Regions from separate parts of the Aestuariirhabdus litorea genome, predicted to be linked through region 1. Evidence: predicted binding sites of a transcription regulator. Region 1 holds the regulator's gene; the other holds the start of a gene.
The links. Region 1 encodes FNR, which switches genes on or off when oxygen is low (the NO sensors DNR and NnrR bind a similar motif). Its sites were predicted from a motif close to TTGATNTANATCAA; they were not measured.

Region 1 (15,543 bases):
TGCCGCCGATTCCCAGAATCAGGTGGGTGCAGCCCCTCGACAGGGCATCTCGCATCAGTTCGCCGGTGCCAAAAGTGGTCGTGAGCATGGGGTCGCGCCGTTTGGGTGGCACCAGCGGAAGCCCCGAGGCGCTGGCCATCTCGATAACTGCGGTGGTGCCATCCCCGAGGATGCCGTAGCTGGCCTCAACCGGGTCACCCAGGGGGCCGGTTACCTCGAGCCTGATGCGCTCTCCCTGGGTGTTGGCAATCAGGGCATCGACGGTGCCCTCGCCCCCATCGGCCAGGGGGCAGCTGTGAACGATCGCCGAGGGTAATTGAGCCAGTATCGCCCGTCGGGCGATGGTACAAAACTCAGCGGCGCTAAGGGAGCCTTTGAAGGAGTCGGGGGCAAGCAGGATTTTCATAAAACGGGGCCTTGGGAGTCAGACCCCTTTTTATCAGTATCCGGCGCCTAAGGCTACGGTGCTGACCCGTTACGCGGCTCGTGTTAAGGGGTAGTGCTTTACAAAGCGAGCCCCGTCGGGGTCGGTTGGGTGGTAGTAGTGCCACCAGATATCGGCCAGGGCCTGGGTGTTGGATGCCTCAACCCCCGTCAGGTCGGCACCGCAACGCAGGTAGTTAAACCAGGCGATCGCCGTGGCGTAGGTGAGGTTAAAAACCAGCTCCTGGTGGGGCTGTTGCAAAAAGTGACGCTGGCTTGCGAGCCCCCGGGTGCGGCTGGCGAGGTCTGGATAGTGCACCAGGTAATCGTCCCATACCTGTTGGTGCACCTGCGGTGAAATGCGGTAGAGACCCAGTCCGCCCTCTTTGCCGTAGAGCTGCTCCCCCAGGTTGCTCTCGGCGGCGGCAGTGCCCAGTAACAGCCGCTGGGCCGCAGCGGTGTAATAACCACACTCGGTCAAAGTGGGTTGAATAATATGCAGGCCGAGCTGCTCGGCATCAATTCCCATCGGTTCACCCCCCAGTGTCCCTATGAAGCCTGCCGTCGATGATTGATTGCCAAAGTTAGCAGGTAAATTTGATTCTAGACACAAAACATCCGCCTAACAGCCTGTTTTTGATTGTTTTTTCTTTTTTTTTGGAATCTTTGGCTATGGGTGTTGCAGGGGCTTAGCTGATTTGACTATTTACAGGCTAAAGGGGGAAAGGGTGCCCCGCTGCAGAGGGGCGCCCTCAGGAATTAGAATGCGCAGAGGGTGTAGGTGGGTATGCCAAGGTCCTGCAGGCGCTGGCTACCGCCGAGATCGGGCAGATCGATAATCGCGGCCGCTTCGTAGATGGTCGCTTGCAGCGCCTTCACCAGGGAGGCGGCGGCGCACAGAGTGCCGCCGGTGGCGATCAGGTCATCCAGCAACAGTACGCTGGCGCCTGCCGGGATGGCGTCCTTATGAACTTCCAGTACCGCCTGTCCATACTCGATATCGTATGCCTGCTGCAGGGTATCGGAGGGGAGTTTGCCCTGTTTGCGAAACAGTACCAGGGGCTTGTTCAACTCGTAGGCCAGCACTGAGCCCAGCAGGAAGCCCCGCGCATCGAGGGCGCCGATGTGGGTGATCTCGGTTTCGACGTAGCGCTGGATCAGGCTATCGGCCACCATACGCTGGGCCTTGGGGGAGAGGTAAACAGGGGTGATGTCGCGAAAGGTGACCCCCGGTTTAGGCCAGTCCTGAATGGGGCGAACCAGGGATTTAATATAGTATTCATCAAAGATCATTGCGGGTCCTTGAGGGCTATCAGTGCGACTGAGCGGTGTCCTTGGGCTTATCGACCAGGCGACCGCCGGCCAGGGCGCACAAGCGCTCCGAGTCGAGGATGTTGATATCCTTGCCGTTGGCTTCGATCAGGCCGCTGCGCTGAAAACGGGTAAAGACGCGGCTAACGGTTTCTACCGCAAGCCCCAGGTAGTTACCCATCTCGTTGCGGGACATCGACAGCCGGAACGCATGGGAGGAGTAACCGCGGCGACGGAAGCGTGCCGACAGGTTGACCAGGAAGGTGGCGATGCGTTCGTCCGCGTTTTTCTTGCTGAGCAGCAGCATCATCTGCTGGTCGTCACGGATGCGACGGCTCATCAGTAGCATCAGTTGCTTCTGCAACTGGGGCAGCTTGTCCGACAGCTCGTCAAGCTTCTCGAACGGGATCTCGCACACCATGGTGGTTTCCATGGCCTGGGAGGAGACAGGGTATGTGTCTCCGTCCATACCGCTCAGGCCCAAAATTTCACTGGGCAACTGGAAACCGGTGATCTGCTCCTCTCCCTCATTGGTTGAGGTATAGGTTTTGAGGGCGCCGGACCGAACGGCGTAGATGGAGGTAAAAGGGTCTCCCTCAAGAAACAGGTGTTCCCCTTTCTTCAGGGGGCGTCCCCGCTTGATGATGTCATCCAACTGGTCGATTTCGTCGATGGCCAGGGCAATGGGCAGGCAGAGCGAGCTCAGGCTGCATTCCTTGCAGGCCACGGAATTTACGTGCTTAACGGTGAGTTTTGAGCTCATGGATGGCAACAAGCCCCTTCATTGTGTCAGGTTGGCAGTCATTGTAGGGGAAATCAGGCATAAAACAAAACCCTACTGCAGAGACAGGCTGCAGAAGAGCGGGAGTGGGCGGGAAGGGGGAGTGTTCGTACCTCCGCCACAGAGGTACGAACATGAAGGGGTTAGATCACCTTGGAGAAGCGCCCCTTATTGCTCTCCTGTCCCAGATAGTGATCGAACTGCATACAGATATTGCGGATCAGAAGGCGGCCGCGGCCGGTCACTTCGATGCCGTTCTGGTCCAGTGCGACCAGCCCATCCTCCGCCATCGGCTGCAACTGCTGAAGCTCCTTGGCAAAGTAGTCGGCAAAGTTGATGTTCCAGCGCGCTTCGATGCTTGAGAAGTCGAGCTCAAAGTGGCAGATCAGCTGTGAGATGACGGCCTGGCGAATAAAATCGTCCTGATTCATCTCTAGGCCACGCTTGATGGCGAACTCACCGTTTTCGATGCGGTTCATGTACATCTTGATGTCGGCGTGGTTCTGGCTGTAGGCGCCATTGACCTGGCTGATAGAGGAAACCCCCATGCCGACGAGGTCGCAATGGGCGTGGGTGGTGTAGCCCTGGAAGTTACGGTGCAGGGTGCCCGACTCCTGGGCAATCGCCAGCTCGTCATCGGGACGGGCGAAATGATCCATGCCGATGTAGACATAGCCCGCCTCGAGCAGCCGCTCGGTGGTGTTTTGCATGATCGCCAGCTTCTCAGCGGACGAGGGCAGGTCTTCGGCATTGATCCGCCGCTGGGGCATAAAGCGCTCGGGAAGGTGGGCATAGTTAAACACCGACAGCCGGTCGGGAGCGATCTCGATGACCCGCTCCAGTGTCTTCATGAAGCTGGCTTCGGTCTGGAAGGGCAGGCCGTAGATGAGGTCGATATTGATCGACTGGAACTGCAGGGTACGGGCTGCGTCGATGATCGCCATGGTGGCCTCTTCGGACTGCTCCCGATTGACTGCTTTCTGCACTTTGCGGTCAAGGTCCTGCACCCCGAGGCTGCAGCGGTTAAAGCCCATCTCGCGCAGGGCATTCATGGTGGACCAGTCAGCCTCACGGGGGTCGATCTCGATGGAGAAATCCCCCTCGCTCTCATCCACCAGGTTGAAGTGCTGGCGGGTTTTGGCCATCAAAGCCTGCATCTGCTCGATGCTGAGGAAGGTGGGGGTGCCGCCGCCCCAATGCAGCTGTTCGACGATCTGCTGGTTGCTGAACAGCTCCGCCTGCATCTCGATTTCGCGGTGCAGCAACTCCAGGTAGGGGATCGCCTTGGTGCGATCCTTGGTGATCACTTTGTTGCAACCGCAGTAGTAGCAAACGTGGGTGCAGAAGGGCAGGTGAAAGTAGAGTGACAGGGGGGTGTTTTTCTCGACACTCTTGGCCGCCGCGGCACGGTATTCGTTAATGCTGAACAGTTCGTGGAACTGGACGGCCGTGGGGTATGAGGTGTAACGGGGACCGGCGCCTTCGTAGCGCTTGATCAGGTCAAGGTCCCAAACCAGCTTGTTGCTCATTGAATATCCACTTTCAGTCGTTAGTGTCACAGGGTCTACGACGAGCCATATCGCCGCTTTGGATCAGACGTAAAGTCTAATCAGGGGTTCCGTCGAATGCGTTGACTCTCATCAAGTGCCGGCGGCCAGAGGCTGAAACAGCTGCATCAACCACTGTTGATGGCCCCCCGGAAGGGTCCATAACCCGAATAGTATCACCAGCATACCAGCCAGTCCCCGCGTTGTCCGGTTCCGCATCACATCGCCGAGGCGCGAGGAGAGGATTCCCGCGCCCAGCATCAGGGGCAGGGTTCCGCTGCCAAAGGCCAGCATCAACTGGGCGGCATCGAGGGCACTGCCCTGGGTCGCGGCCCAGATCAGGGTACTGTAGACCAGGCCGCAGGGTAACCACCCCCACAGCAGGCCGAGCAGCAGGGCGGGCCCTGCGCTCTGCACCGGCAGCAGGCGGCTGGCATAGGGTTGCAGGGGTTTCCACAGCAGGGCTCCTGCGCGCTCAACCATCACCAGTCCCCGCCACCAGTTGGCGAGGTAGAGCCCCATGGCAATCAACATCACCCCGGCCAGGGTACGCATGCCGGTCACCACCAGGCTGCCCTGTTGCTGCAGTGCCCAGCCGAGGCTTCCCATCAGGGCGCCGGCCAGGCTGTAACTGAGGATACGGCCGAGGTTGTAGCTGAGCAGGAGGGGCAGCAGTCGGCCCTTGCCCGGTGCCATTCCCGAGCTGAGGGCGGCCATGATCCCGCCACACATCCCAACGCAGTGGGCGCCGCCAAACAGTCCCAGGGTAAAAGCCGTTAACAGCAGGTAGAGGTCAGTCACCGTGCTTGGGGCTCTCTGTGGTGGGATTCTCTGACGTAGGGTTCTTTTGCTCCTGGGACTGGTCGCCGCTGGATGGCTTTTGCGGGAGTTCCTCGTCGAAGAGGATGCTGTGGGCGGGCCCTTCAAGGTCGTCGAACTGCCCGTTGTCTACGGCCCAGAAAAAGATCCATACGCCGAGGGCAACAAACAGCAGGGCGATCGGGATCAGCAGGTAGATCGATTCCACGGGGGGACTCCCTTAACGATTGGATGGGATGGCTCGCCCCAGGCGCAGGGCGTTACCCACCACCACCAGTGAGCTGGTCGCCATGCCGATGGCTGCCATCCAGGGGGCAAGCAGGCCGCTGGCCGCCAGCGGCAGGGCTAACAGATTATACCCCAGTGCCCAGGCGATGTTCTGGCGAATGATGGCGCGGGTTTTCGCTGCAATATGCAGGGCATCGGTAAGCTGGTTGAGGTCGCCGGACATCAGCACCATGTCGGCATTGGTCTTGGCCAGGTCGGAGGCTCCCCCCATGGCAATTGAGATATCGGCGGCCGCCAGCACCGGTACGTCATTGATACCGTCGCCTACCATCAATACACGGGCACCCGCTTTTTGCAGTGCCTGTAGGTGGTCGAGCTTGATATCCGGGGTTGCAGCCGCCAGGGAAAGGTCGGTGTTAAGCTGGCTGGCCATCGCATCCACCACCGGCGCGGCGTCTCCGCTGACCAGCTCTACCCGGTAGCCCTGCTGTTGCAGGCGGGCGACGGTGTCAGCCGCTTCGGGGCGCAGCTGGTCGTTGAGACGAAACCAGCACAGGGGAGCTTCGTTATGGGCCAGTAGCAGCCACTGTCCCTCCGCCTTTGGGGTTGCAAGGGGGGCGCCGGGCAGGGCAAAGCCGGGTTTGCCCAGGCGGTAGCGCTGGCCGTTGATGACGCCCTCGACCCCCTCTCCGGTAAGATGCCGCAGCTGCTCCGCTGCCGGGAGCTCGGGACGCTGAAACACCCGCGCGATGGGATGTTCCGACTGTGCCTCCAGGCGCGCGGCCAGGGCCAGGCACTGTTCGGGATCCCGCTCTCCCAGCAGGACGACCTCCTCCAGAGTCAGTTTGCCCCGGGTCAGGGTGCCGGTTTTGTCGAACAGGATGTGGGTAATGCTGTTCAGGGACTCCAGCACATGGCCACGGGTGACCAGCAGCCCACGGCCGTGGAGAAACCCGGTAGCGGCTGTCAGGGCGGTGGGGGTTGCCAGCGAGAGGGCACAGGGACAGGTCACCACCAGAACCGACAGGGTGATCCAGAATGCATCGCTGGGGGCGTGTTGGTACCAGAAGCCAAACACCAGGGCGGCCGTCACCAGTACTGCCGCCACAAACCAGCTGGCGACCCGGTCGGCGATACGGGCGGCCCTGGGTTTCTCCTGCTGAGCCCGGTCGAGCAGGCGCACAATGGCGGACAGGCGGGTCTCGGTACCAATGTTGCTGACCTCGATCAGCAGGCTGTTCTCGGCATTGGCGCTACCGGCGATGACCCGGTCTCCAGCCTCCTTGCGGATCGGCATATACTCGCCGGTTAGCGCCGACTCATCGACACTGCTGCACCCCTCCAGCACAAGACCATCGGCGGGAATGTTCTGGCCCGGTCCCACCCGAACCCGATCACCCACCTCCAGTTCGCCGATGGCAATGCGTTCCTCGCTACCGTCGCTCACCCGCACCGCGCTGGCCGGAAGCAGGCTGAGCAGGGCGTTGCCGCTGCGGTTGGTGCGGTGGCGCGCGCGCATCTCCAGGAAACGACCCAGCAGCAGCAGGAAGGTAAACATACAGACCGAGTCGAAGTAGACCTCCCCGCCGCCGAACAGCATGGCCCAGCTGCTGGCCAGGTAAGCGCCGCCAATGGCGATCGAGACCGGCACATCCATGCTCAGGTGGCGGGTCTTCATGTCGCGCCAGGTGGCCTCAAAAAAGGGGCGGGCAGCGTAGAGCACCACCGGGGTGGCAACGACGAAACTGACCCAGCGCAAAAAGTCTCGGTGCACCGTCTCCATCCCCTGCATAGCGCCGGCATAGAGGGCAATGGCGTACATCATCACCTGCATCATGCCGATGCCGCTGACCGCGAGGCGACGAATGGCAAGCCGGTTTTCGCGACGTACGATGGTGTCCTGCTGGTTCGGCAGGTAGGGGTGGGGGCGGTAACCAATGCTGGCGATCCGCTCCAGGAGCTGGCTCAGTTTTAGTTGGTCGGGATGCCAGCGTATGTTGGCCTGGTGGGTACTGAGATTGACCGATGCCGACTCCACCGCATCGAACTGTTTCAGCTGCTGTTCCAGCAGCCACACACAGGCCGCGCAGGTAATCCCCTCAATGATGAGTGTCGCCTGCAGGGTGCCATCGGCGTGGTGGTGCACAAAGCCCCTTTGCAATGAGGGTTGATCGTAGAGTTGCAGCTCTTCGCGGTAGCTGTCGGCGACCGGCTCGGGGGTGACTGCCAGCTTGGAGCGGTAGCGGTAGTAGTTGCCCAGCCCCCCCTGGTCAATCGCCTCAGCCACGACTTTGCAGCCGATGCAGCACATCGGCTTGATCTCGCCCGCCAGAGTGGCCTCGAAGCGGGGGCCACTGCGGATAGCCTCGCCGCAGTGGTAACAGTGAGTTGTGCCCTCGGCCATGGTCAAAAGGCACCTTTATGCATAAGGGTTAAACATGATCGAGCCACCTGCGATCGACGCTGGCGCCACCTGCCTCAGGAGCCCGCGTGGCCCATGATAAAGCGGCTGCCCGCTTCGATCTGCTGTTGGGACTCGATCAGCCACCCCTCTTCGGAGGGCTTAAAGGAGTCCTGCGCCTCAATGGTCTCAAGGTGGAGGTAACGACGCCCGCTGATCTGGCTCTCAAGCTGGCCGATATAGCGGCCGGGCGCGATCTGCTTCATATCCAGGATCTGGTCCTGACTGGCCAGGGTGGGGGAGAGGAAGCTCAGGCGCAGGGTCTCAGGCATCTGCTGCTCCCGGCTGCTCAGTTGCAGTGCCACCTCGCCGGTGAGCTCGTCGATGCTGATCGCGGCGGCGACCTCCAGCTCCTCGGCGCGCAGGTTGCGGGCCAGTACTTCGTTGATCGCTTTGCCATCGCGATAGTACTCATCCTTCACCAGGCTGTCCTGGTGGGTGAATGCCACGATGACCATGGTGGTGCCCAGGCAGATGGAGGCCAGCGGGATACCAAATACGAACCAGAACCAGCCCTGGCGATACCAGGGGGCAACGGTTTCATCGGTGGGGTGTGGGATCGTCTTGCTCATTGGGTACGGCTCGTTAGGGGTAGCCCTGGGGAAGGGCTACCGGTTTGTAGTGGGGTGGGCTGGAGGCTCACAGCTGGGTAGGGCCGATAAAGCGGCTCTCCTGAATGCCTCCGACCCTTTCATCATCGACGGAGCGCACCTCAAACTGGATATTGGTGGTGCGGGTTTTGATCTGCCGGGGATCGGCCTGCAGGCGAACGGGAACCGAGGCGACATCACCGGAATGGACCAGCACGACCTCCTCACCCTCATAACTGAGCCCCTCAAGGCCGCTGGCGGTGATCTGGAAGTGGTGATCCCGGCCATCCATGTTGGCGATCTTCAGGGTGTAGACGTTCTCGATCATACCCTGGTTGGTTTCGCTGAAGAGGCTGTTGCGGTCACGCAGCACCTCCATCGACAGCGGAATCCGGGTATTGAGGGTGTAGACCACCATGCCGATCATGATCAGCAGCACCGCCAGGTAGCCGAGCAGGCGGGGGCGAAGGATCTTGGTTTTGCCCCCCTCGAGATTGTGCTCAGTGGTGTAGCTGATCAGGCCCCGGGGGTAACCCATCTTATCCATAATCTCGTCGCAGCCATCGATACAGGCGGCGCAGCCGATGCACTCGTATTGCAGTCCGTCACGAATGTCGATACCCACCGGGCATACGTGGACACAGACCTTACAGTCGATACAGTCGCCCAGCCCTTCGGCCTTGTAATCGGCCTCTTTGCGGCGGGGGCCTCGGGTTTCACCCCGGGCGGGATCGTAGGAGACGATCAGGGTGTCCTGGTCAAACATCACCGACTGGAAGCGGGCGTAGGGGCACATGTAGATGCACACCTGCTCGCGCAGGAAGCCGGCATTGACGTAGGTACAAACCGTGAAGAACAGAATCCAGAAGGTCGCCCAGGCGCCGACCTCAAGGCTCAGCAGGTTGGGCACCAGTTCGCGAATCGGGGTGAAATAACCGACAAAGGTGACCCCGGTGGCGAAAGCGATGAACAACCAGATGGCGTGCTTGGCACTTTTGCGTAGCAGTTTGCCGGCGCTCACCGGCTCCTGGTCGAGCTTGATGCGGCGGTTGCGCTCGCCTTCAGTGACCCGCTCGGCCCACATGTAGATCCAGGTGTAGACGCTTTGGGGGCAGGTGTAGCCACACCAGATACGGCCGGCCAGCACCGTGATAAAGAAGAGGCCAAAGGCGCAAATAATCAGCAGCCAGGAGAGCAGCATAAAGTCCTGGGGCCAGAAGGTAGTGCCGAACAGGTGAAACTTGCGGGCGGGCAGGTCCCACAGAATAATCTGCTGTCCCTCCCAGTTGACCCAGGCGAAGCCAAAATAGAGCAGAAACAGGAACCAGCCACCGGCAAGGCGCAGGTTACGGTAAATCCCTTTGAATGAGCGTGTGTAGATCTGCTCCCTTTTTTGGTAAAGATCCACTACCTCAATGGTTTCGACGGGATTATTACCAGGTTCCTTGGGGTCTACAGGTGTGTTCATCAGAACTCCAGACGATAAGGATCAATCGGTCAACGCCCGAAGGGGCCTTCGAGCGAGGAGAGTGTACGGTTTTCCATAGCGTTGTGCATGCTCATTACGCCATTATCGATCCCGGGGTGACGGATAACAACGCTATGGAAAACCGGCTGCCCGTGAAGGGCAGCCGAAAGGGTTTACTTATTCGACAGGCTGTAGACGTAGGCCGTTACCAGGTGGACCTTGTCCTCGCCCAGAATATCGTTCCAGGCAGGCATTACACCGTTACGGCCGTTACGGATGGTGTAGGCAACACGGGCCGCTGAAGAGCCATAAAGCCAGTTGTTATCCGCCAGGTTGGGGGCGCCCAGGGCCTGGTTGCCCTCGCCGTTCGCACCGTGGCAAGCCGCACAGGTGGCGTCGAAGATCTTCTTGCCAGAGGCCAGCTGGGTCGCATCCGCTGTCTGCTCAATGCCGCTCAGGGCGCGCACATAGGCGGTGACATCGGTAACCCCTTTGTCGCCAATGACAGCACCCCAGGCGGGCATCTGCCCTTTACGACCGTTGGCGACAGAGGCCTTGATCGCAGCGGCAGTACCGCCGTAGAGCCAGGTGCCGTCGGTCAGGTTGGGGAAGCCGAAGGCGCCGCGGGCATCGGAGCCGTGGCACAGGGCACAGTTATTGGCGAAGATACGCTGTCCCATCTGTACCGCCTGCTCATCCTTGGCGACCTCTTCGATCGGCATGGCGCTGAACTTGGCGTAGATAGGGCCGTACAGTTGCTCCGCCTCTTGCATCTCCTCCTCATACTGACCGACCTGGGTCCAGCCGCCAATACCGGGGAAGCTGCCCATGCCGGGGTAGTAGATCAAGTAGCCAGCGCCGAACAGCAGGGTGGCAACAAACATCTGGAACCACCAGCCGGGCAGGGGGTTGTCATACTCTTCGATGCCATCGTAGCTGTGACCGGTAGTCTTTCCACTACCCAGAGTCGAGGTACGGTTGGCAAACAGGACCCAGGTGACCAACGCGATGCACGCGGTGGTCAGCAGGATGATCCACCAACTCCAGAAACTAGTCATGATTTCTTCTCCTGATCAGAGTTATCCAGTGCGTCTGGATCGTCTTCGAAGGGCAGGTTAGCCGCCTCATCAAAGTCCTTTTTCTTGCCGGAACTGTAGGCCCAGAGGACAACGCCAATGAACGCAACCAGCGCGAAAACAGTAGCCAGACCACGTAATGTATTGATATCCACAATGTTTACCGCTTCTGAGTGATCACAGTGCCCAGGTTCTGCAGGTAGGCAACCAGTGCGTCAAGCTCGGTCTTGCCACGAACGGCATCGGCGGCACCGGCGATATCTTCATCGCTGTAGGGCACACCGACGGTACGTAGCGCTTCCATCTTCGCAGCCGTGTACTTTCCGCTGAGCTTGCTCTCGGCAAGGAACGCGTACGACGGCATGATGGAGGCCGGAACCACATCGCGGGGGTTGATCAGGTGAGCGCGGTGCCAGTCATCGGAGTAACGTTGGCCGACACGGGCAAGGTCCGGACCGGTTCGCTTGGAGCCCCACAGGAAGGGGTGCTCGTACACGCTTTCTCCGGCTACGGAGTAGTGACCATAGCGCTCGGTTTCAGCACGGAAGGGGCGGATCATCTGTGAATGGCAGCCAAGGCAGCCTTCACGGATATAGATGTCGCGACCTTCCAGTTGCAGCGCGTTGTGGGGTTTCAGTCCCGCAACGGGCTTGGTGGTTTCTTCCTGGAAGAACAGAGGTACGATCTCTACCAGGGCACCAAAGCTGATGGCGACAATCAGGCCGACCATCATCAAGCCGATATTTTTTTCGACGATTTCGTGATTCATAGTTCTGTTCCCCCTACGCCATCTGAGCCGCGGCGTTCGCTTTAGCCGGATCGGCGTTGCGAACGGTGACCCAGGTGTTGTAAGCCATCAGGAGCATGCCCAGCAGGAAGAAGGCCCCGCCGATGGCACGCACAACGTATCCAAACTCACTGGCCTGCACCGATTCGATAAAGCTGTAGGTGAGGGTGCCGTCGTTGTTGACTGCACGCCACATCAGACCCTGGGTAATGCCGTTCACCCACATGGAAGCGATGTAGAGCACGGTGCCGATGGTGGCCAGCCAGAAGTGAGTGTTGATGAGGGAGATGCTGGCCATCTGATCCTTGCCCCAGAGGCGTGGGATCAGGTGGTAAAGACAGCCGATCGATACCATGGCAACCCAGCCCAGGGCACCGGCGTGTACGTGACCAATGGTCCAGTCGGTGTAGTGGGAGAGTGCGTTAACGGTCTTGATCGCCATCATCGGACCTTCGAAGGTCGACATGCCGTAGAAGGAGAGCGATACCACCAGGAAGCGCAGTACCGGGTCGGTACGCAGTTTGTGCCAGGCGCCGCTCAGGGTCATCATGCCGTTGATCATACCGCCCCAGGAGGGAGCGAGCAGAATCAGGGACATCACCATACCCAGGCTCTGGGCCCAGTCGGGCAGGGCGGTGTAGTGCAAGTGGTGTGGGCCGGCCCAGATATAGATCGCAACCAGGGCCCAGAAGTGGACGATGGAGAGGCGATAGGAGTAGACCGGGCGGCCTGCCTGCTTGGGTACGAAGTAGTACATCATGCCAAGGAAACCGGCAGTCAGGAAGAAGCCAACGGCGTTGTGGCCATACCACCACTGGATCATGGCATCCTGCGCGCCTGCGTAGACGGAGTAGGATTTCCACAGGTTAACCGGAATCACAATGTTGTTAACGATATGAAGTATGGCAACCGTGAGGATAAAACCGCCGAAGAACCAGTTGGCGACATAGATATGCTTGCTTTTGCGCTTCATGATGGTGCCGAAGAACACGATTGCATAGCACACCCAGACCACTGCGATCAAAATGGCGATAGGCCACTCCAGCTCAGCGTACTCCTTGGCCTGGGTGATGCCCAGGGGCAGGGTAATAGCGGCCAATACGATGACCAGTTGCCAACCCCAGAAGGTAAATGCCGCCAGGCTATCGGAGATCAGGCGCGCCTGACAGGTGCGCTGAACCACGTAGTAGGAGGTGGCGAACAGGGCGCTACCACCAAAGGCGAAGATCACTGCGTTGGTGTGAAGCGGACGCAGGCGGCCAAAGGTCAGGTAAGGCTCGAGGTTTAAATCGGGGAAAACCAGCTGGGTCGCGATTAAGACTCCAACTGCCATTCCAACGATCCCCCAAACGACCGTCATAATGGCAAACTGGCGTACGACCTTATAATTGTAGGACGAAGTATTGGTTACCGTACTCATCTTTCAGGTTCCATCAGTTGCACGTGCTGTTTTGTCATAGCCCCTGGCCGAACGCACTGCAGGCGTTGCTGCGTGCCCATTATTGATTTTGGTGTGCGGGTATTGTTCGTTGAGGCTGTGACTGTTTGATAAGCAGTCAAGATCGAAAAGCATCCCGGCTACTTGGCTCCCTTAATAAGCCAACATCGATCACTATAGGCTACCGATGTCGGCTGCGGAGAATAAATGTTGCGCATGATATATGTCAACAAACCCCGCAGGGCCTTTGTATCAAACCGCCTCTGTGGGCTAGTTGATCTGGATCAAAGTTTGATGGCCTGAGGCGGGGTTCAGGGGAAAAGGGTTGACGCCTGCTCAGAATCGCGACCGGGCAGCCCGGCGGTGTTGAGAAGTTGCTGGTAATCGACTAGCACCAGCTTGCGACCGTCGAGTTCGATCAGCCCCTGCTGCTGGAACTTGCTGAGCGCGCGGCTGAGGGTCTCTTTGGGAAGCCCGAGGAAATTGGCGATATCGTCGCGGCGCATGCTCAGGGTCAGGGTAGGGTTGTTGAAACCTCGACGACGGGTCCGCTGCTCGAGGTTAACCAGGAAGGAGGAGACCCGCTGGTCGACATTTTTGCGCCCCATCATCATGGTAAAGCTCAGGTGGCTGTGGAAGCTCTCCATGCTGAGCATGGTAAAGAGGTTGTTGCGGATCTCCGGTACCTTCTCGGCATAATCCATGAGCCGCTGATAGGGGATTTCGCACACATAGCTTTGCTCCATGGCCGTCGCTGTATAAGGGTAGCGTCCCACTGCCATGCCACTGTAGCCGACCAGCTCGCCGCTGAAGCTGAAGCCGCAGACCTTTTCGTTGCCCTGCTCATCGGGAAGCGTCAACTTGAAGGCGCCGGCACTGATGGCGTAAATCGCCCCGAAGCTGTCCCCTTCGCTGAATAGCGGCTCTCCGGGGGCGATGGGGACGCGTCGTTGAAGCAGGCCTTCGATCAGGTTGAACTGTCCATCGCTCACATCGACCGGGTCACAGAGCGGGAACAGGGCGCAACGTTCGCACTGAACGTACTTCTCTTCATCCTGAGGGCGGGAGTGGTTAGCGCAGGGGGGCTGAGGTTGGCTCATGGGTTGTCAATGTATCAGCGGAAATCGTGAATGGTATGACAATCAGTATGCAGGGGTTTTGATAAATATCAAAGGGAGGCGACTCAGCGGTTTCGGGTACCGCCGTTCTTGTTGTGATTATGCAGTCGCCATCGCGCCAGGGGCGCTAGTGTGACAGGACGGTGATTTTTTCCTCGCCCTCCAGCATGGGCTGGATCGCTTCGAGCAGCTGTCGGCGCTGAGCCGAGCCTTCCCACATTTGCCAGGACTGGACGTTCGCCCAGTTGATGATCACGAGGCGGTGGTTGGCGTTGGCGATATCTTTCAGTGACTCACTGGAGATGAAGCCGGGAGCCTGTACCACACCGGAGATCGTTTTTTTGATGGCATCTTCGTAATGGGGGCCTAGTCCTTCTGCAATATTTCTTTCGATTACTACTTTAATCATTGGGTTACCCTTACCGGTGTTTGCAGTTAAAAAACTCTCTACAGATACTGATCTTTATAACCCAACTGCCGTCCAACGCAAGTCTTAACCTTGGGTTTGAGGGCCAATACTCGACCAATGGCGGATAGCCTGGCCCGGTCGTGGTGCAGGCGCCCGTGCCTATTTTTTTGCCTCGGGTGGGCGCTCTGGTAAAGTAGCCTCAGATTTTATGCGGGGACCCTTCCATGTCGTTCAACCCAACCCATGTTCTGGATGCCAGCGGACTCTTTTGTCCTGAGCCGGTTATGCTTTTGCACAATAAAGTGCGGGAGATGGAGGCGGGGGAGGTGCTGGAGGTGATCGCGACAGACCCCTCCACCACCCGTGATATTCCCAAATTCTGTGCGTTTCTCGATCATGAGCTGCTGGCGCAGGAGCAGCGGGACCAGAAATTCTTCTATTACATCCGTAAGGGGTGACCCCGGTAGCGGCGAAATACCCGCTGCAGGCGCCAGCCCAGCAGCAGAGCTGCTGTACTCAACCCGGTTAGCAGGCCAATCCAGAACCCGGCTGGCCCCATGGCCTCCGTAATGCGGTCGGTGAGACCCAGTGTGTAGCCGAGGGGCAGGGCGATCACCCAGTAGGAGATCAGTACGATCAGCATGGGTACGCGGGTATCCTTGTACCCCCGCAGGCTGCTGGCGGCCGCCACTTGCAGGGCGTCGGGAAGCTGGTAGGCAGCGGCGAACAGCAGCAGGTAGGCGGCCACCTCAAGTACGGCGCTATTGTCGCTGTAGAGGGAGACAATCTGCAGCGAGAACAGCATCAGCAGCACGGCGGACAGGCTCGATAGCAGGGTGTTCAGCCCGATACCGGTGAGGGCCGCCCGCCGAGCCTGCTGGAAATCACCGCTGCCCGCCGCCTGGCCCACCCGAACCGTCATGGCCAGCCCGATACTCAGGGGAACCATGTAGGTGATGGCGGAGACGTTGAGGGCAATCTGGTGACCGGCGATCAGCTCGGTGGGCAGGCGCCCGATCAGCAGGGCAATGACCGAGAAGATACTCGCCTCGACAAAAATAGAGATACCGATCGGAATACCCAGCCG
Region 2 (15,543 bases), 820 kb from region 1:
TCGAGCCCATGATCAACGCCGGCAAGAAGTTCACCAAGCTCAACGCCAAAGACGGCTGGACGGTGACCACCCGCGACAAACGCCTCTCTGCCCAGTGGGAACACACCATTCTGGTGACGGCAGACGGCTACGAGATCCTTACCCTGCGCGCGGGTGAAAGCGCACCAGACCTCGGCTGAGGCCACCACCAACCATCCCCCTCAGGGATCGAGGGGGTCCGCCGGCTATGCGGGCTTTTGATCAGGCTGGGGATACCAATGCAGACAATAATCGATGAACAGCAGCTCACCGATGAGCTGTTCAACAAGGGACAATTCCGGGCGGAACTTACCCTCTCCTCCAGCCCCATTCCCGCCTATAAACGCTGTATCCGACAGGCCCAGGAAACCTTAGACCGCTGGTACCGGGAAGGCCGCGACATCCGCATGCTGGTCAATGCCCGCGCCTGGATGATCGACCAGGTGCTGTCGCTGGCCTGGAACCATCTCGACTGGGGAAAGCCCGGTGATGTTGCCCTGCTCGCCGTGGGTGGCTACGGCCGGGGTGAGCTGCACCCGAGCTCCGATATCGACCTGCTGATCCTGCTGCGCACCGAGAACCACGGCCGCTACCGCGACAACATCGAGCGTTTCCTTACCCTGCTGTGGGACATCAACCTGGAAGTGGGCCAGAGTGTACGCTCGGTCAAGGAGTGCGCGGTGGAGGCCAGCAAGGACCTGACCGTGATCACCAACCTGCTGGAGTCGCGCACCCTGGCGGGCCCGGAGACCCTCCGCGAGGCGATGCTCAAGCGCATCGACCCCCGCCATATGTGGCCCAGCAAGATCTTTCTGCGGGAGAAGTACGAGGAGCAAAGGGCTCGCCACCGCAAGTTTAATGAGACCGAATACAACCTGGAGCCCAACGTCAAAAACTCCCCCGGAGGCCTGCGGGATACCCAGATGATCCTGTGGGTGACCCGTCGCCACTTCGGCGCAGAGAGCGCACACGACCTGGTGCGACTGGAGTTCCTGACCGAGTCGGAATATCAGATTCTGCAGGAGGGGCAGGCCTTTCTCTGGCGGGTACGCTGGGGGCTGCATATGCTCACCGGCCGAGAGGAAGATCGCCTGCTGTTCGATCACCAGAAACACCTGGCGGAGCTGTTCGGTTACAGCGACAGCAATAAAAGCCTGGCGGTTGAGCAGTTTATGCAACGCTATTACCAGGTAGTGCTCGGGCTTGCCGAGTTGAACGACATGCTGCTTCAGCACCTGGATGAAGTGATTCTGTCGGTGGACGATGACGACAACGTGATCCCCCTCAACAGCCGCTTCCAGGTACGCAAGAACTACATTGAGGTCATGGACCCCAACGTCTTCGTGCAAAGCCCCTTCGCCCTCCTCGAGCTGTTCGTACTGATGACCCAGAACCCCTTTATCCTGGGAGTCAGGGCCTCGACTATCCGCCTGATCCGCGAGCACCGCTACCTGATCGACGACGAGTTCCGCCACGACATACGCAACACCACCCTGTTTATCGAGTTGATGCGCGCCCCCTACGGGCTGACTGTGAACCTCAGGCGCATGCTGCGCTGGGGGGTACTGGGGCTGTACCTGCCGGAGTTCGGAAAAATCACCGGCCAGATGCAACACGACCTGTTCCACGCCTACACTGTGGACGCCCACACCCTGCTGCTGATCAAATTCCTGCGCTCTTTCACCTATGAGGAAAACGCTGAACGTTTCCCCGTGGCCTCCAAGGTGATCCGCAAACTGCCCAAGCCTGAGCTGATCTACATCGCCGGCCTCTACCACGACATTGCCAAGGGGCGCGGGGGCGATCACTCGGAGTTGGGCGCCGTGGACGCCGAGGCGTTCTGCGAGCGCCACCACCTCAGCAAGTGGGATAGTGCCCTGGTGGCCTGGCTGGTGAAAACACACCTGCTGATGTCCACCACAGCCCAGCGCCAGGACCTCTCCGACCCCGACGTGATCAACGACTTTGCCAAGCTGGTGGGTGATCAGGTGCGCCTCGATTACCTCTACCTGCTGACGGTCGCCGACATCAACGCCACCAACGCGAGCCTCTGGAACAGCTGGCGTGCGGCTCTGTTGCGACGCCTTTACAGCGAAACCAAGCGCGCCCTGAGGCGCGGCCTCGAAAACCCGCTTGAGGCACAACAGGCGATCGCCGAAACCCAGTCGAATGCCCGCTCGGAGCTGGAGGGGGTGCTGGACAGCGCCACCATCGATGGCATCTGGAGCACCCTCAGCGAGGAGTACTTCCTGCGCCACTCGGTAAGGGATGTTGTCTGGCACACCCTTAACATCGCCCGCCACCATTCCAACGACCCGCTGGTGCTGGTGCGAGAGACCACCGATCGCGCCTTCGAGGGGGGAACCAAGATCTTTATCTATACCTGCGACCTGGATGAACTGTTCGCCGCCAGCACCGCGGTAATCGACCAGCTCAACCTGGATATCCAGGACGCCCGCATCATCACCTCCAACGCCGGCTACAGCTTCGACACCTTTATCGTACTGGAGCTCGATGGTTCCCCCATCGGCAACAACCCCCAGCGGATCAAGGAGATCAAGCGGGTCCTGACCGAAGCCCTCAAGAACCCTGAGGACTACCCCCTCGTGATCCGCCGGCGCACGCCTCGCCAGCTTAAGCACTTCAGCTACCCAGCCGAGGTCACCATCAGCAACGACCCACTGATTCACCGCACTGTGCTGGAGGTAGTGGCACCGGACCGTCCCGGCCTGCTGGCCCTCATGGGACAGGTGTTCATGGACCTCGACATCTCGATTCACAACGCCAAGATTGCCACCCTGGGCGAGCGGGTCGAGGATGTCTTTATCATCACCGATGCCCAGCAACGGCCGATAGAAGACCCCAAGCAGTGCCAGCAGATCTGCGACACCCTGCGCGAGGCACTGGATGCCCATACCCAGGAAAACGCCTCCCGTAACCGTACCACCACCAGCACCCCCCACTAGGTTGATGGCCATGAACCCCGATCTCTCTACCCTGCACCCCTATCCGTTCGAGAAGCTGGCGAAGCTGAAAGCGGGGGTCACCCCCCCGGCGGACCGACCCCACATTGCCCTCTCCATCGGCGAACCCAAACACCAGGCTCCCCCCTTTGTCACCGACTACCTGGCCGCAAACCTGACCGGGCTCAGCCACTACCCCACCACCCTCGGCACCCCTGAACTGCGCGAAACCATCGGCCACTGGCTGCAGCAGCGATTTAAGCTGAACCGCGCACCGGACGCCGCCAGCGAGGTGATTCCGGTCAACGGCACCCGCGAAGCCCTGTTCTCCTTTACCCAGGCGCTGGTCAACCGCCATTTACCCGCACCTCGGGTACTGATGCCGGCCCCCTTTTACCAGATTTACGAAGGGGCCAGCCTGCTGGCGGGTGCCGAGTGCCAATACCTGCCCTGCCTCGAGGAAAACGGCTTCCTGCCCGACTACGAGGCGGTCAGTGAAACGCAGTGGCAGCAGTGCCAGCTGCTGTTTCTCTGCTCCCCGGGCAACCCCACCGGTGCGGTTACCCCGCTGGCCACCTTGCACAAACTGATCGAACTGGCGGATCGCTACGACTTCGTGATCGCCTCCGACGAGTGCTACTCCGAGATCTACCCCGACGAGGCTCAGCCGCCGGTGGGGCTACTGGAAGCCTGCGCTCGGCTGGGACGAGATGACTACCGCCGTTGCGTGGTGTTCCATAGCCTGTCGAAGCGTTCCAATCTGCCCGGCCTGCGCTCCGGCTTTGTGGCGGGCGATGCCAGCCTGCTCAAGCCCTACCTGCTCTATCGCACCTACCACGGCTGCGCCATGCCCCTGCAGCACCAGCAGGCCAGCATCCTGGCCTGGCGGGATGAGGAGCACGTGCTGGGCAACCGCCGCCTCTACCGGCAGAAGTTTGCCGAGTTCAAGGCGATCCTTGGCGACCTCTGCCGGGTCGAGTTGCCCGATGCCGGCTTTTACCTGTGGCTGCAAACCCCCGCCGGATACAGTGACGAAACCTTTGCCCGCGAGCTGTTCGCACGGCAAAATATCACCGTGCTGCCCGGCAGCTACCTCGCACGGGAGGTTAGTGGCGCCAACCCCGGCGCCAACCGGGTACGGATGGCACTGGTCGCCTCGCTGGAGGAGTGCCGGGAAGCGGCCCTGCGCATTCAATCCTTTCTACAGAGCAACGACTGACGATGGTTACCCTTTACGGCATCAAAAACTGCGACACCATGAAAAAGGCCCGCACCTGGCTTGACCAACAGGGGATCGAGTATCGCTTCCACGATTACAAAACCGAGGGGGTTCCGGCCGAGGAGTTTGCCGGACACCTCCAGCAGCTGGGCTGGGAGGCGCTGGTCAACCGGCGCGGCACCACCTGGCGCAAACTCCCCGAGGCGGTCCGTGAGGGTACCAGCGCAGCGACCGCACTGGCCCTGATCTGCGAGCACAGCTCCCTTATCAAACGGCCACTGCTGGTCGCCGGCGAGCACCGCCTGCTGGGCTTCAACGCGGATCAGTACGCCGCCTTTTTTGACGCCCAGCCCTAACCCGACTTCCACCCTTGGCAATCACCCTTCCGATTCAACAACAGGACTTCCCATGAGCAACCCATTTTTCAGCTTCGCCCTCGGCATAGGTACCAAAAACAGCAAGGGCGAATGGCTTGAGGTCTACTATCCCAACCCACTGTTCGACCCTTGCCAGGAGCTGGTCAGCCGACTCGGTGAAGCGGTCGGCTACCAGGGGGGCAACCAGACCATCGAGTTGAACCAGGAGCAACTCAACGACCTTCGAGACCTGGTGGCCGACACCACCGATTTCCACGAGCAGTCCGCCATCCTCGATGAGCTGGTCCAGAGTCAACAGCCTGCGGTGGCCACCTTCCTGGAGACCGACAGCGCCCCCACCACCACACCGGAGGCCTACCTCAAGCTGCACCTGATCTCCCACCGCTACGTCAAACCCCACGGCACCAACCTCACCGGCATCTTCCCGCTGCTGCCCAACGTAGCCTGGACCAACCAGGGCGCCATTGACCTCAGTGAGCTGCCCCGGCGCCAGCTGCAGGCCCGTGCCCGCGGCGAGCTGCTGGAGGTCGCCTCCGTCGACAAGTTCCCCAAGATGACCAACTACGTGGTGCCCGCCGGTGTGCGCATCGCCCACACCGCCCGCGTGCGCCTGGGTGCCTACATTGGCGAAGGCACCACCATCATGCACGAGGGCTTTGTGAACTTTAACGCCGGCACCGAAGGCACCAGCATGGTGGAGGGACGCATCTCCGCCGGTGTGGTGGTGGGCAAGGGATCGGACCTGGGGGGCGGCTGCTCCACCATGGGCACCCTGTCGGGGGGCAACGATGTGGTGATCTCCGTGGGCGAAGGCTGCCTGCTGGGTGCCAATGCGGGCCTCGGCATCCCCCTCGGGGATCGCTGCACCGTGGAAGCTGGTCTCTACGTCACCGGGGGGTCCAAGGTCAATCTGCTGGACGACCAGGGACAGGTGGTGGAGACGGTCAAGGCCGCCTCCCTGGCGGGCAAATCGGACCTGCTGTTCCGCCGCAACTCCCTCAGCGGGGCGCTGGAGTGCAAGACCAACCGCTCCGCGATCGAGCTCAACGAAGAACTGCACGCCCACAACTGATCGTGGCTGGGCGCCTGCTGCCATTATTCCGGCAGCAGGCGGCCGGGGGACCATTGGCACCCCGCCCCAAGACAGGTAATCATTGAACGTTAACGGAAGCTGAACTGCTTAAACATAGCGCCCAGCTCGGCCAGTAGTGGCTGCAGCTCGGCGGGATCGATCCAGGACTCCCCCAGATCCGGGTTCAGGCAGTGGTCATCACGGCAATCCTGCAACACAAAGCGCTCAACCCCTTCGCATTTCAGGCGCGCTGCCAGCGCCACTACCTGCTGCGGGCTCATCAACCCCCAGTGCACCGTGGTACGCACCTCGTGCTCCACCCCGCTCTCCAACAGCAGGCGCAGGCTTTGCCAACTCTTGTCGCCACTGCTGGCGATGGTGGTGATGGCGGCGCAATCGGCGGGCAGCGCCTTGATGTCGAGGCCGACCCAGTCGAGCTTCGGCAGCAACTGCGCCAGGCGCTCGGGAATACTCCCAGAACTGTGCAGCGCCACCCGAAACCCCATTTCCCGGACAGTATCAATGGCGGGCTCCAGGCTGTGCTGCAGGAGAGGTTCTCCACCACTGAACACTACCGCATCCAGAAGCTGACGGCGCTGATCAAGGAAATCGAGTATCGATTCCCAGCTCACCAGCTCCTCGGCGTCCACCGCCATCAAGTGAGGGTTATGGCAGTAGTGACAGCGCCAGCTGCAGCCCTGGCAAAAAAGCACGGCGCTGAGCTGCCCGGGAAAATCCAGGCTGCTCATCGGCACCATCCCCCCGACCCTTAGGGGAACCGGAGGAAGGTTGCTGTTGACGCCAACGTCGATCACTGCATGCGTTCTACAAACTGCTTGCGCTCGGCGTACTCGGACTGCTTGCCCGGGTTGAAGGCAGATACCGGACGGTGGTAACCCATCACACGGGTCCATACCTCGCAGCGCTGACGTTCGTGCTCTTCCAGTTTGATCTGTACATCATTGCTCATGGTTGTGCTCCTTCGGTGTTAAACAGCCTGCTTCTGCTGGCTTTGGCTCTTGCGGATCTTCTCGGCCAGTCGCTCCTGGTCGCAGGTCGGGCAGAACTCGTGCTCGCCCTTCAGGTAACCGTGGGTTGGACAGATGGAGAAAGTCGGTGTGATGGTGATGTAGGGCAGGCGGAAGTTAGTCAGCGAGCGCTGAACCAGCTTCTTGCAGGCCTCGGTGGAGGAGATGCGCTCGTTCATGTAGAGGTGGAGCACGGTACCCCCGGTGTACTTGCACTGCAGCTCGTCCTGCATCGCCAGCGCCTGGAAGGGATCATCGGTGTGACCCACCGGCAGCTGGGAGGAGTTGGTGTAGTAGGGTTTGTTATCGGTACCGGCCTGGATGATGCCCGCAAAGCGCTTGCGATCCTCCTTGGCCAGGCGGTAGGTGGTGCCCTCAGCCGGGGTCGCTTCCAGATTGTAGAGGTGCCCGGTCTCCTCCTGGAACTCCTGCATGCGTTCGCGGATATGGTCCAGCAGGTCCACTGCCAGCTGGTGACCCGCCACACTGGTGATATCCAGCTGGTCGGAGGTGAAGTTACGGATCATCTCATTGATACCGTTCACCCCGATGGTGGAGAAGTGGTTACGCAGGGTGCCCAGATAACGCTTGGTGTAGGGGAACAGGCCCGCGTCGATGTAGCTCTGGATCACCTTGCGTTTAATCTCCAGGCTGTTGCGCGCCAGGTTCAGCAACTCGTCCAGGCGAGCAAACAGTCCCTCGCGGTTGCCCTTGAAGAGATAGCCCAGGCGAGCACAGTTAATGGTCACCACCCCCAGGGAGCCGGTCTGCTCGGCGGAGCCAAACAGGCCGTTACCGCGCTTGAGCAATTCGCGCAGGTCGAGCTGCAGGCGGCAGCACATGGAGCGAACCATATTGGGAGTCAGGTCGGAATTGAGGAAGTTCTGGAAATAGGGCAGGCCGTACTTGGCCGCCATATCGAACAGCAGATCCGCGTTCTCACTTTCCCAGTCGAAATCGGGGGTCACGTTGTAGGTGGGAATCGGGAAGGTAAAGACACGACCCATGGCATCACCCGCCATCATCACCTCGATGTAGGCGCGGTTGATCATCGCCATCTCATCGGACAGATCGCCGTAAGCGAAGGGCATCTCCTCACCGGCGATCACCGGAATCTGCTCGCGCAGATCCTCAGGGCACACCCAGTCGAGGGTGATGTTGGTGAAGGGGGTCTGGGTGCCCCAGCGTGAGGGTACGTTAAGGTTATAGATGAACTCCTGAACGCACTGCTTCACCTCGGCGTAGCTCATTGCGTCCTTGCGTACAAAGGGCGCCAGGTAGGTATCAAAGGAGCTGAACGCCTGGGCACCGGCCCACTCGTTTTGCAGGGTTCCCAGAAAGTTGACCATCTGGCCAATGGCACTGGAGAGGTGCTTGGGTGGTGCGGCTTCGATCTTGCCGGGAACGCCATTAAAGCCTTCGTGCAGCAGGGTACGCAGTGACCAGCCGGCGCAATAGCCCGCCAGCATATCCAGGTCGTGAACATGCATATCGGCGTTGCGGTGGGCCTGTCCGATCTCTGGCGGATAGACGTGGTTCAACCAGTAGTTGGCCACCACTTTACCGGAGACATTAAGGATCATCCCCCCCAGCGAGTAGCCCTGGTTGGCGTTGGCTTTCACCCGCCAGTCGAGCTGTTCCAGGTACTCATCCATTGAGGCTTCGACATCCAACAGGGTCTTGCGGTCGCTACGGATCTGCTTGTGGGTTTCCCGGTAGAGAATGTAGGCCTTGGCGGTCTGGAAGTATTCCGACATCGCCAACACCTGCTCGACCACGTCCTGCACCTGCTCCACCGTCGGGACTTCGCGGGTATAGCGGAAGCTGATAACTTTCAACACCTTCCTGGTGAGTTCAACGGCCTGCTCGGAGCCATACTCCTGGCTCGCCTGACCGGCCATCTCTACCGCTTTGAAGATCTTCACGGCATCGAATACACACTCCTTTCCGTCACGCTTTTTGATGGTAAGGGGCAGCGGCTCGTTGATCTGGATCTGGTCCTTAATCATTAATCTGTACCTGTGTTCTGGCGAATTCCGGCGATAAAACGATCAAAATCGACTGTTTGGATATCGCATATTTAGTGTTGTTGATATATATCAACCACTATATATTGTGGTTCTGGGTAATTTACTGAATAGAGCGGCCAGCTTTATTGACACAGATCAACAAATCAAAAACAGCAAAATCCCACGCCTCCAAATAGTGATAGAAACTCATAATAACCCCCAGATAAGACAAGGCCTTACCACTCGTCAACCCCCTCGCAGGGGGTCACCCTTTTTTTTTGCCCGTGCACTAACGGGAAGCCGCTCCCCCGCCCAAACAGGGCTGCAGCAGCGGGAGTCGGTTGATTTTTACGACAGATTAAAAAAGCGCCACTCGGGGATCCATCGACATAAGGCCTACAGGGGGATAGCAAGCACCCGTTGCGCCGGCGCAGAGCTGCCTCCAGACTCCGCGCCGTAGGACCCAAATGGACGCAGGGAGCGCCGGCTGCGCAGGAGCACCGCTGCCGGCCCGTACATCCCTTGTGATCGCTCCCGTCATCCATGACTCCCGCGATCTACGACCTACAGGACGCAGAGAGCGCCGGCTGCGCAGAAGCACCGCTGCCGGCCCGTACATCCCTTGTGATCGTTCCCGTCATCCATGACTCCCGCGATCTACCGCCCGCCCCTGGGCATAAAAAAACCGCACCGGGGGGTGCGGTTCGCCGTGGGCACAGGGGTTCACGCCGGAAGCCCCCCCTGCACCAAAAACCTAGCTGACCTCCTGCCGCAACATATCCAGCGAGGAGATGATCCCCACCACCTTCTTGTCATGGGTCACCAGCACGCGGTGAATATTGGCCTTCACCATAATGGCCGCCACCTTGTGCAGGGGAGTGTTCATGGTGACGTCATAGACATCGGTGGACATGATGTCCGCCACCCGTAGCGAATGATTGCGCTGCTCACCGGCATCGCGCCGCTGCTCCCGGGAGCTAAACTGCTCGGGGGGGCGGTAAAAGTCATCGTCCAGGCGCTGGCGCACCACATCGGTGAGGGAAACCACCCCCGCCAGGCGACCACTGCCATCGATAACCGGCGCCCCCGAGATGCGGTGCTCCTTGAAAAAAACCGCCAGCGCCTCCACCGGCCAGTCGCTGCTCACGGTCAGGACACGGCTGGTCATGATCTCCGCGGCAACACGGTCATCCAACACGCTGCCACGGTGGGAGTTTCGACGGGGATCCAGGCTAAAGATCTTTTCGTTCATGGGGGGCGTTCCACCTTGGGGCCCCGGCTCGGTAATAATACGCGGGGCGACTGTGGAGCAAAGTCTGACCAGTGGTCGCTTTTTTCTCATTGATATGTGTCAAGCGGGGCCCCCGCACCGGTTGATGCATATCAAGAAAGCTCGCAACAGGGTCCCACGAAGCCTGAGGTCCCGCCTAAAGGGAGGCCATCACCCCACCGGTAATGCCTATCACCAGGGCGTAGCGCCCCCCCTTGGCCAGCAGCACCAGCAGCAGGAAGGTGGCGAAGCGCACCCTCATCACTCCGGCCGCGAAGGTAATGGGGTCACCGATCACCGGCACCCAGCTCAGCAGCAGTGACCAGAGCCCCCAACGGTTAAAACGGCTCTGGGCGCGCTCCAGCTGCTCGCCACTAAAGGGAAACCAGCGACGTTCCTGAAAGTGCAGCAGGTATCGGCCCAGCTGCCAGTTCACACAGCTTCCCAGGGTATTACCGAGGGTGGCCGCGCCCCACAAGGCATAGGGGTCCAGCCCCCTGAGCTGCATGGTCGCCAATAGCGCTTCCGAGGAGAAAGGCACCAGGGTCGCGGCCAAAAAGGCGGTACCCGCCAGCAGCAACAGCTCCCCTACAAAGACGTCAAGCACCTGGGGAACTAACCCTCATCGCGGTTGATACGACTGGCAACCGCGCCGCTCTGGTTATGGTACTTGGCGTTGGTCCGGCGGTTGTAAGGCTTCTCGGCGGGACCGCTGAGGGCTTCAAAGTTGATGGCGCCGATGGTCATGCCGGGCTTCAACGCCAGCGGCAACTTACCCCCATTGAAAAACTCCAGCACAATCTGCCCGCTCCAGCCCGGATCGATGCGATGGGCCGTCACATGCACCATCAGCCCGAGGCGGGCAAGGGAGGAGCGGCCATCGAGCCAGCCGACAATGTCGTCCGGCAGGGTGACCGATTCAAAGGTAACCGCCAGCGCCAACTCGCCGGGATGGAGAAAGAAGGACTCTTCTTGCGTCAGCAGGATCTCCCGACTCATGATGGAGTCGAGCACCCGCTCGATCTCCTCCCGCGGCCCGCTCAGATCAACAAAGGGAGCGGTATGATCGGTAAAGACGCGAAAGCTGTTGCCGAGGCGCAGGTCCACACTCACCCCGCTGATCGCCTCCTCCGGTGGAGGGGGTTCGATCTGGATGCGACCCTGTTGCAGTAACTGCTTGATGTCCCGGTCACAAAATCGCATCGCACGCCTCCTAGTCTTCGTTGATCGATATGGTGGGTGCCGCTACCGCCTGTTCGGCCCTCAGGGCCAGGGTAGCCCCCACCTGGCGTGCTACCTCACGGTAGAGGGTGGCGAGCTGGCCATCGGGCTCGGCCGCCACCGTCGGTTGCCCCTTGTCCACCTGCTCACGGATGCTCATCGACAGGGGCATCGAAGCCAACAGGTCGGTGTCGTAAAGGTCGGCGATACGGGTGCCGCCCCCCTCACCAAACAGATGCTCGGCGTGGCCGCACTGGCTGCAGATATGGACCGCCATATTCTCAACAATACCCAGCACGGGCACGTTGACCTTGTTGAACATCTCCACCCCCTTTTTCGCATCCAGCAGCGCCAGATCCTGAGGGGTGGTGACAATCACCGCGCCGGCCAGCGGCACCTGCTGGGAGAGGGTGAGCTGGATATCGCCGGTGCCGGGGGGCATATCCACCACCAGGTAATCGAGCTCGCCCCACTCGGTCTGGGTCATCAGCTGCTGCAGCGCCCCGCTCGCCATGGGGCCACGCCACACCACCGGGGTGCGATCATCGGTCAGGAAGGCCATCGACATCAGTTTCAATCCCTGCGCCTCGACCGGAACAAACCACTTCTGGTCTCGCACCTGGGGACGGGTTCCCTCGGCAATACCCAACATCAGCCCAAGACTGGGTCCGTAGATATCGGCATCCAGGATTCCCACCCGTGCTCCCTCGGCACTGAGCGCCAACGCCAGGTTAACGGCGGTAGTGGATTTACCCACCCCCCCCTTACCGGAGGCCACTGCCACCACATTCTTGACCGACTGCAGGGCTTCCAGGTTGTGCTGGCCCGGGTGGGCAGCTACTTCAAAGCGGACATTAACCTGGGTGTCGGTGACTCCGTCCAGGTTGCTAATAGCACTGCTCACCAGCTGCCCGATGGCGTTGCACAAACCACCGGCCGGATAGCTGAGGCAGATGGCAACCCTGACCTTGCCCCCCTCAATCTCAATCGACTCCACCGCGCCGGCAGCGATCAGGTCCCGCTTCAGGTAAGGGTCCTGGTAATTGCGGATCGCTTGCTCTACAAGCGGACGACTCAGTTCGGACATAGGGTCACTCCATCTTCAGGTTGGGTATCAGGTAAGGTTGGCGCCTAGGGGCGCTCCATCTTTTTCTTTAAATCCAGAAAGGCCTGGCGGCCAGCGGCGGGGTCGATTCCCTGCTGCTGCATACGCTGCTGCATCTGCTCTGAAGCAGTGCGTTCAAGCTCTGCGGCCAAGGCCGCCTGGCGTGGGTTCTCGAGGGCACTGGCCACCATCGCCTCCAGGTCCTCCCCTTCGAGCACGCGGTTGCACCAGAGTTCATAATTCTGTTCGTAAAGAGGAAACGCCAGTCGCTGCTCCTCCCCGCGGAGGGTTTGCCAGCCGGTGTCCCGAGCCGCCAGATAGACCGCAATGTGGCTCCAGGGGTAATCCAGCGACGGGTGGGGGGCATTACAAGCTTCGTAGTAAGCCTGCAACGGCTCCTTCAGGCCGTGGCGCGTATAGGCAGCGCGACACAGACGGTAGATCTCCGCCAGGTCCGGGAAGTACTTGCTGGTTTTGATCGCTTCCCGTGCCACCGACACAATCAGCGGGGGCGGGAAAACCTTGAGGGAAGACATCCACACCCGTTGCGCGCGCTCGCGATCTTCGGCACTGCGAAAAGCGTGTTTGAATTTGGTGGGAAAAGCGTCTTCGAGCAGAGTAAAAAGCACATTGACCGCCTGCGAAAGCTCCTGCTTCTGCTGCGGGGTCAGTTTACGCTCCGAATCCTGGATATCGGCGCGGTGGTCAGATATCGAGGGAGTCTGCCCAGCTGGTGTCTGTAAGCTTTTCAGCTGTTGTCCGATGAGGGTTTTGCTCTCTTTCACTCTGCTGCCGCTTCCACTGATAGATCACATGGTTTTTGAACTTGTTTTGCCACGCCTTTCGAGCCTCACCGGTTTCGAGCCAGTAGAGCTTAAAATCGGGCAGCTGTTCCAGGGTAAAGCTCGGGGGGATACCGTAGTGCTGTTGCAGCCACTCGATATAGGCCACCTCCGGCATAAAGTCTTCGGGCAGCGGCTCTATCGCAGCGCTGGAAAAGGCGGTCGTGTGAGAAGTGGTTTGCAGGGTACGGGCAAACACCGGCGGCACCGGTGCGGTGGCCGCATCGAGTTCCCACATGGATCCCCCAGCATTGAGCATTCGATGATAAGCCTTGTGATCGTCGTTACTCATCACAGCTCCCCCACTGACAACACCCCAAAACAGACTCCCGTTACCTTAGGTCGACTACAGTCAGCCGCGGATCACCCCCGACCCGTCGACGACATTGACTATGCAATCAGACATTCTACGGCCTTGCCGCCAACCTTCGCCAATAGTTTTTTATTAATCTCGGGAGCGCTCCAATTAGCGAGCCGCCGCCGCCAACGGCTCGTGAGGCTGCAGGCCACGGCTCGCGGGATAGAAATGGAGATGGCGATCGGTAGCAACGGATGATCTACCCCTCAAAAGGGGCTATAATCGCGCTCCTTTGCAAACCACCGAACCAATCCGTCCACCAATCCTGACTTCTGTCGATGGCCCCTATGACGCAAAAATCCCGTAATATCCTTGTGACCAGCGCCCTACCCTATGCCAACGGCCCCCTCCATATGGGACACCTGGTCGAATACATCCAGACCGACATCTGGGTACGCTTCCAGAAGCTGCGCGGTCACCGCTGCACCTACGTCTGTGCCGATGACGCCCACGGTACCGCCATCAGCCTGCACGCCGAAAAGATGGGAATTTCCCCTGAGCAGTCGGTCGCCCTGATCAATGCCGAGCGCAAGCGGGATTTCGGCGAGTTCCTGGTGGAGTTCGACAACTACTACTCCACCCACTCCGAAGAGAACCGCCAGCTGTCGGAGTCGATCTACATAGCGCTCCGGGACAAGGGGCACATTGCCCGCCGCACCATCCGCCAGGCCTTCGACCCCGAGAAGCAGATGTTTCTCGCCGACCGCTACATCAAGGGCGACTGCCCCCGCTGCGGTGCCAGCGGCCAGTACGGTGACAACTGCGAGGCCTGCGGCGCCACCTACTCGCCCACCGAGCTGAAAAATGCCGTCTCCGCCCTCTCGGGCGCGACCCCGGTCGAGAAGGATTCCGAACACTTCTTTTTCAAACTCACCGACTTCCAGTCGTTCCTCCAGCAGTGGACCCGCAGCGGTGCCGTGCAGGAGGAGATCGCCAACAAACTGGCCGAGTGGCTCGACGGTGAGCTGCAAGACTGGGATATCTCCCGCGACGCCCCCTACTTCGGCTTCGAGATCCCCGGCGAGCCCGGCAAATACTTTTACGTCTGGCTGGACGCGCCGATCGGCTACATGGCCAGCTTCAAAAACCTGTGCGAGCGCCGCGACGACCTCAACTTCGACGACTACTGGAAAGCCGGCAGCGAAGCCGAGGTCTACCACTTCATCGGCAAGGATATCGTCAACTTCCACTGTCTGTTCTGGCCCGCCATGCTTCAGGGTGCCGGTTACCGTACCCCGACCCAGGTCTGCGCCCACGGCTTCCTGACCGTCAACAACGAGAAGATGTCCAAGTCCCGCGGTACCTTCATTACCGCGCGCACCTACCTGGACCACCTCAACCCCGAGTACCTGCGCTACTACTTCGCCAGCAAGCTCAACAACCGTATCGACGACCTCGACCTCAACCTCGAGGACTTTTCACAGAAGGTGAACTCGGACCTGGTGGGCAAGGTGGTCAACATCGCCAGCCGCTGCGCCGGTTTCATCAAAAAGGCGGGAGGCCAGCTCGCCAGCAGCGATAGCGAAGCCGAACTCTGCGCCGAGTTTATGGCCGCCGCCGATCGCATCGCCGACCATTATGAGCAGCGCGAATACGCCCGCGCCATCCGCGAGATCATGGCACTGGCCGACAAGGCCAACGCCTACATCGCCGACAAGGAGCCCTGGGCCCTGGCCAAGCAGGAGGGGACCGAACAGCAGGTGGCCGACATCTGTTCCGTAGGGATCAACCTGTTCCGCCTGTTAATGATTTACCTCAAGCCGGTGCTGCCCGCGCTGGTGGCCAACGCCGAGCAGTTCCTCAACGTTGAGCCCCTGCGCTGGAGCGATGCCACTGAGCTGCTGACGGCGGGCCACAGCATCAACAAGTTCAAGCCCCTGCTGACCCGGGTCGAGAGCGACAAGGTAGCCGCCATGGTCGAAGCTTCCAAAGAGCTTCTGGCCGAGCAGAGCACCCCCAAGGTCGCGGATACCGAACTCTCCCGCGACCCTATCACCGAGGAGATCGAATACCCCGACTTCGCCAGGGTCGACCTGCGGGTGGCGCGCATCGCCAAGGCCC

Region 2: a site for FNR is predicted at 8,767-8,780, ahead of D0544_RS08635 (ribonucleoside triphosphate reductase). Genes of this name have one in related genera too.

The regions. Positions count from the first base shown of each region.
Region 1 is NZ_QWEZ01000001.1:1,036,810-1,052,352, forward strand. It holds gene D0544_RS04910 (glycerate kinase) at 1-406, opposite strand, end outside; gene D0544_RS04915 (hypothetical protein) at 476-952, opposite strand; gene D0544_RS04920 (adenine phosphoribosyltransferase) at 1,183-1,716, opposite strand; gene fnr (fumarate/nitrate reduction transcriptional regulator Fnr) at 1,736-2,497, opposite strand; gene hemN (oxygen-independent coproporphyrinogen III oxidase) at 2,659-4,044, opposite strand; gene D0544_RS04935 (sulfite exporter TauE/SafE family protein) at 4,156-4,863, opposite strand; gene ccoS (cbb3-type cytochrome oxidase assembly protein CcoS) at 4,856-5,089, opposite strand; gene D0544_RS04945 (heavy metal translocating P-type ATPase) at 5,102-7,513, opposite strand; gene D0544_RS04950 (FixH family protein) at 7,588-8,142, opposite strand; gene ccoG (cytochrome c oxidase accessory protein CcoG) at 8,210-9,628, opposite strand; gene ccoP (cytochrome-c oxidase, cbb3-type subunit III) at 9,802-10,686, opposite strand; gene D0544_RS04965 (cbb3-type cytochrome oxidase subunit 3) at 10,683-10,859, opposite strand; gene ccoO (cytochrome-c oxidase, cbb3-type subunit II) at 10,865-11,473, opposite strand; gene ccoN (cytochrome-c oxidase, cbb3-type subunit I) at 11,487-12,911, opposite strand; gene D0544_RS04980 (helix-turn-helix domain-containing protein) at 13,241-14,029, opposite strand; gene D0544_RS04985 (antibiotic biosynthesis monooxygenase family protein) at 14,175-14,456, opposite strand; gene tusA (sulfurtransferase TusA) at 14,681-14,914, shown strand; gene D0544_RS04995 (MATE family efflux transporter) at 14,896-15,543, opposite strand, start outside.
Region 2 is NZ_QWEZ01000001.1:1,856,728-1,872,270, forward strand. It holds gene map (type I methionyl aminopeptidase) at 1-179, shown strand, start outside; gene D0544_RS08605 ([protein-PII] uridylyltransferase) at 258-2,984, shown strand; gene dapC (succinyldiaminopimelate transaminase) at 2,995-4,200, shown strand; gene D0544_RS08615 (ArsC family reductase) at 4,203-4,556, shown strand; gene dapD (2,3,4,5-tetrahydropyridine-2,6-dicarboxylate N-succinyltransferase) at 4,609-5,649, shown strand; gene D0544_RS08625 (anaerobic ribonucleoside-triphosphate reductase activating protein) at 5,739-6,407, opposite strand; gene nrdD (anaerobic ribonucleoside-triphosphate reductase) at 6,461-6,619, opposite strand; gene D0544_RS08635 (ribonucleoside triphosphate reductase) at 6,638-8,686, opposite strand; gene D0544_RS08640 (CBS domain-containing protein) at 9,441-9,938, opposite strand; gene D0544_RS08645 (YqaA family protein) at 10,114-10,563, opposite strand; gene dcd (dCTP deaminase) at 10,572-11,159, opposite strand; gene apbC (iron-sulfur cluster carrier protein ApbC) at 11,170-12,264, opposite strand; gene D0544_RS08660 (replication protein P) at 12,309-12,911, opposite strand; gene D0544_RS08665 (DnaT-like ssDNA-binding domain-containing protein) at 12,988-13,416, opposite strand; gene metG (methionine--tRNA ligase) at 13,770-15,543, shown strand, end outside.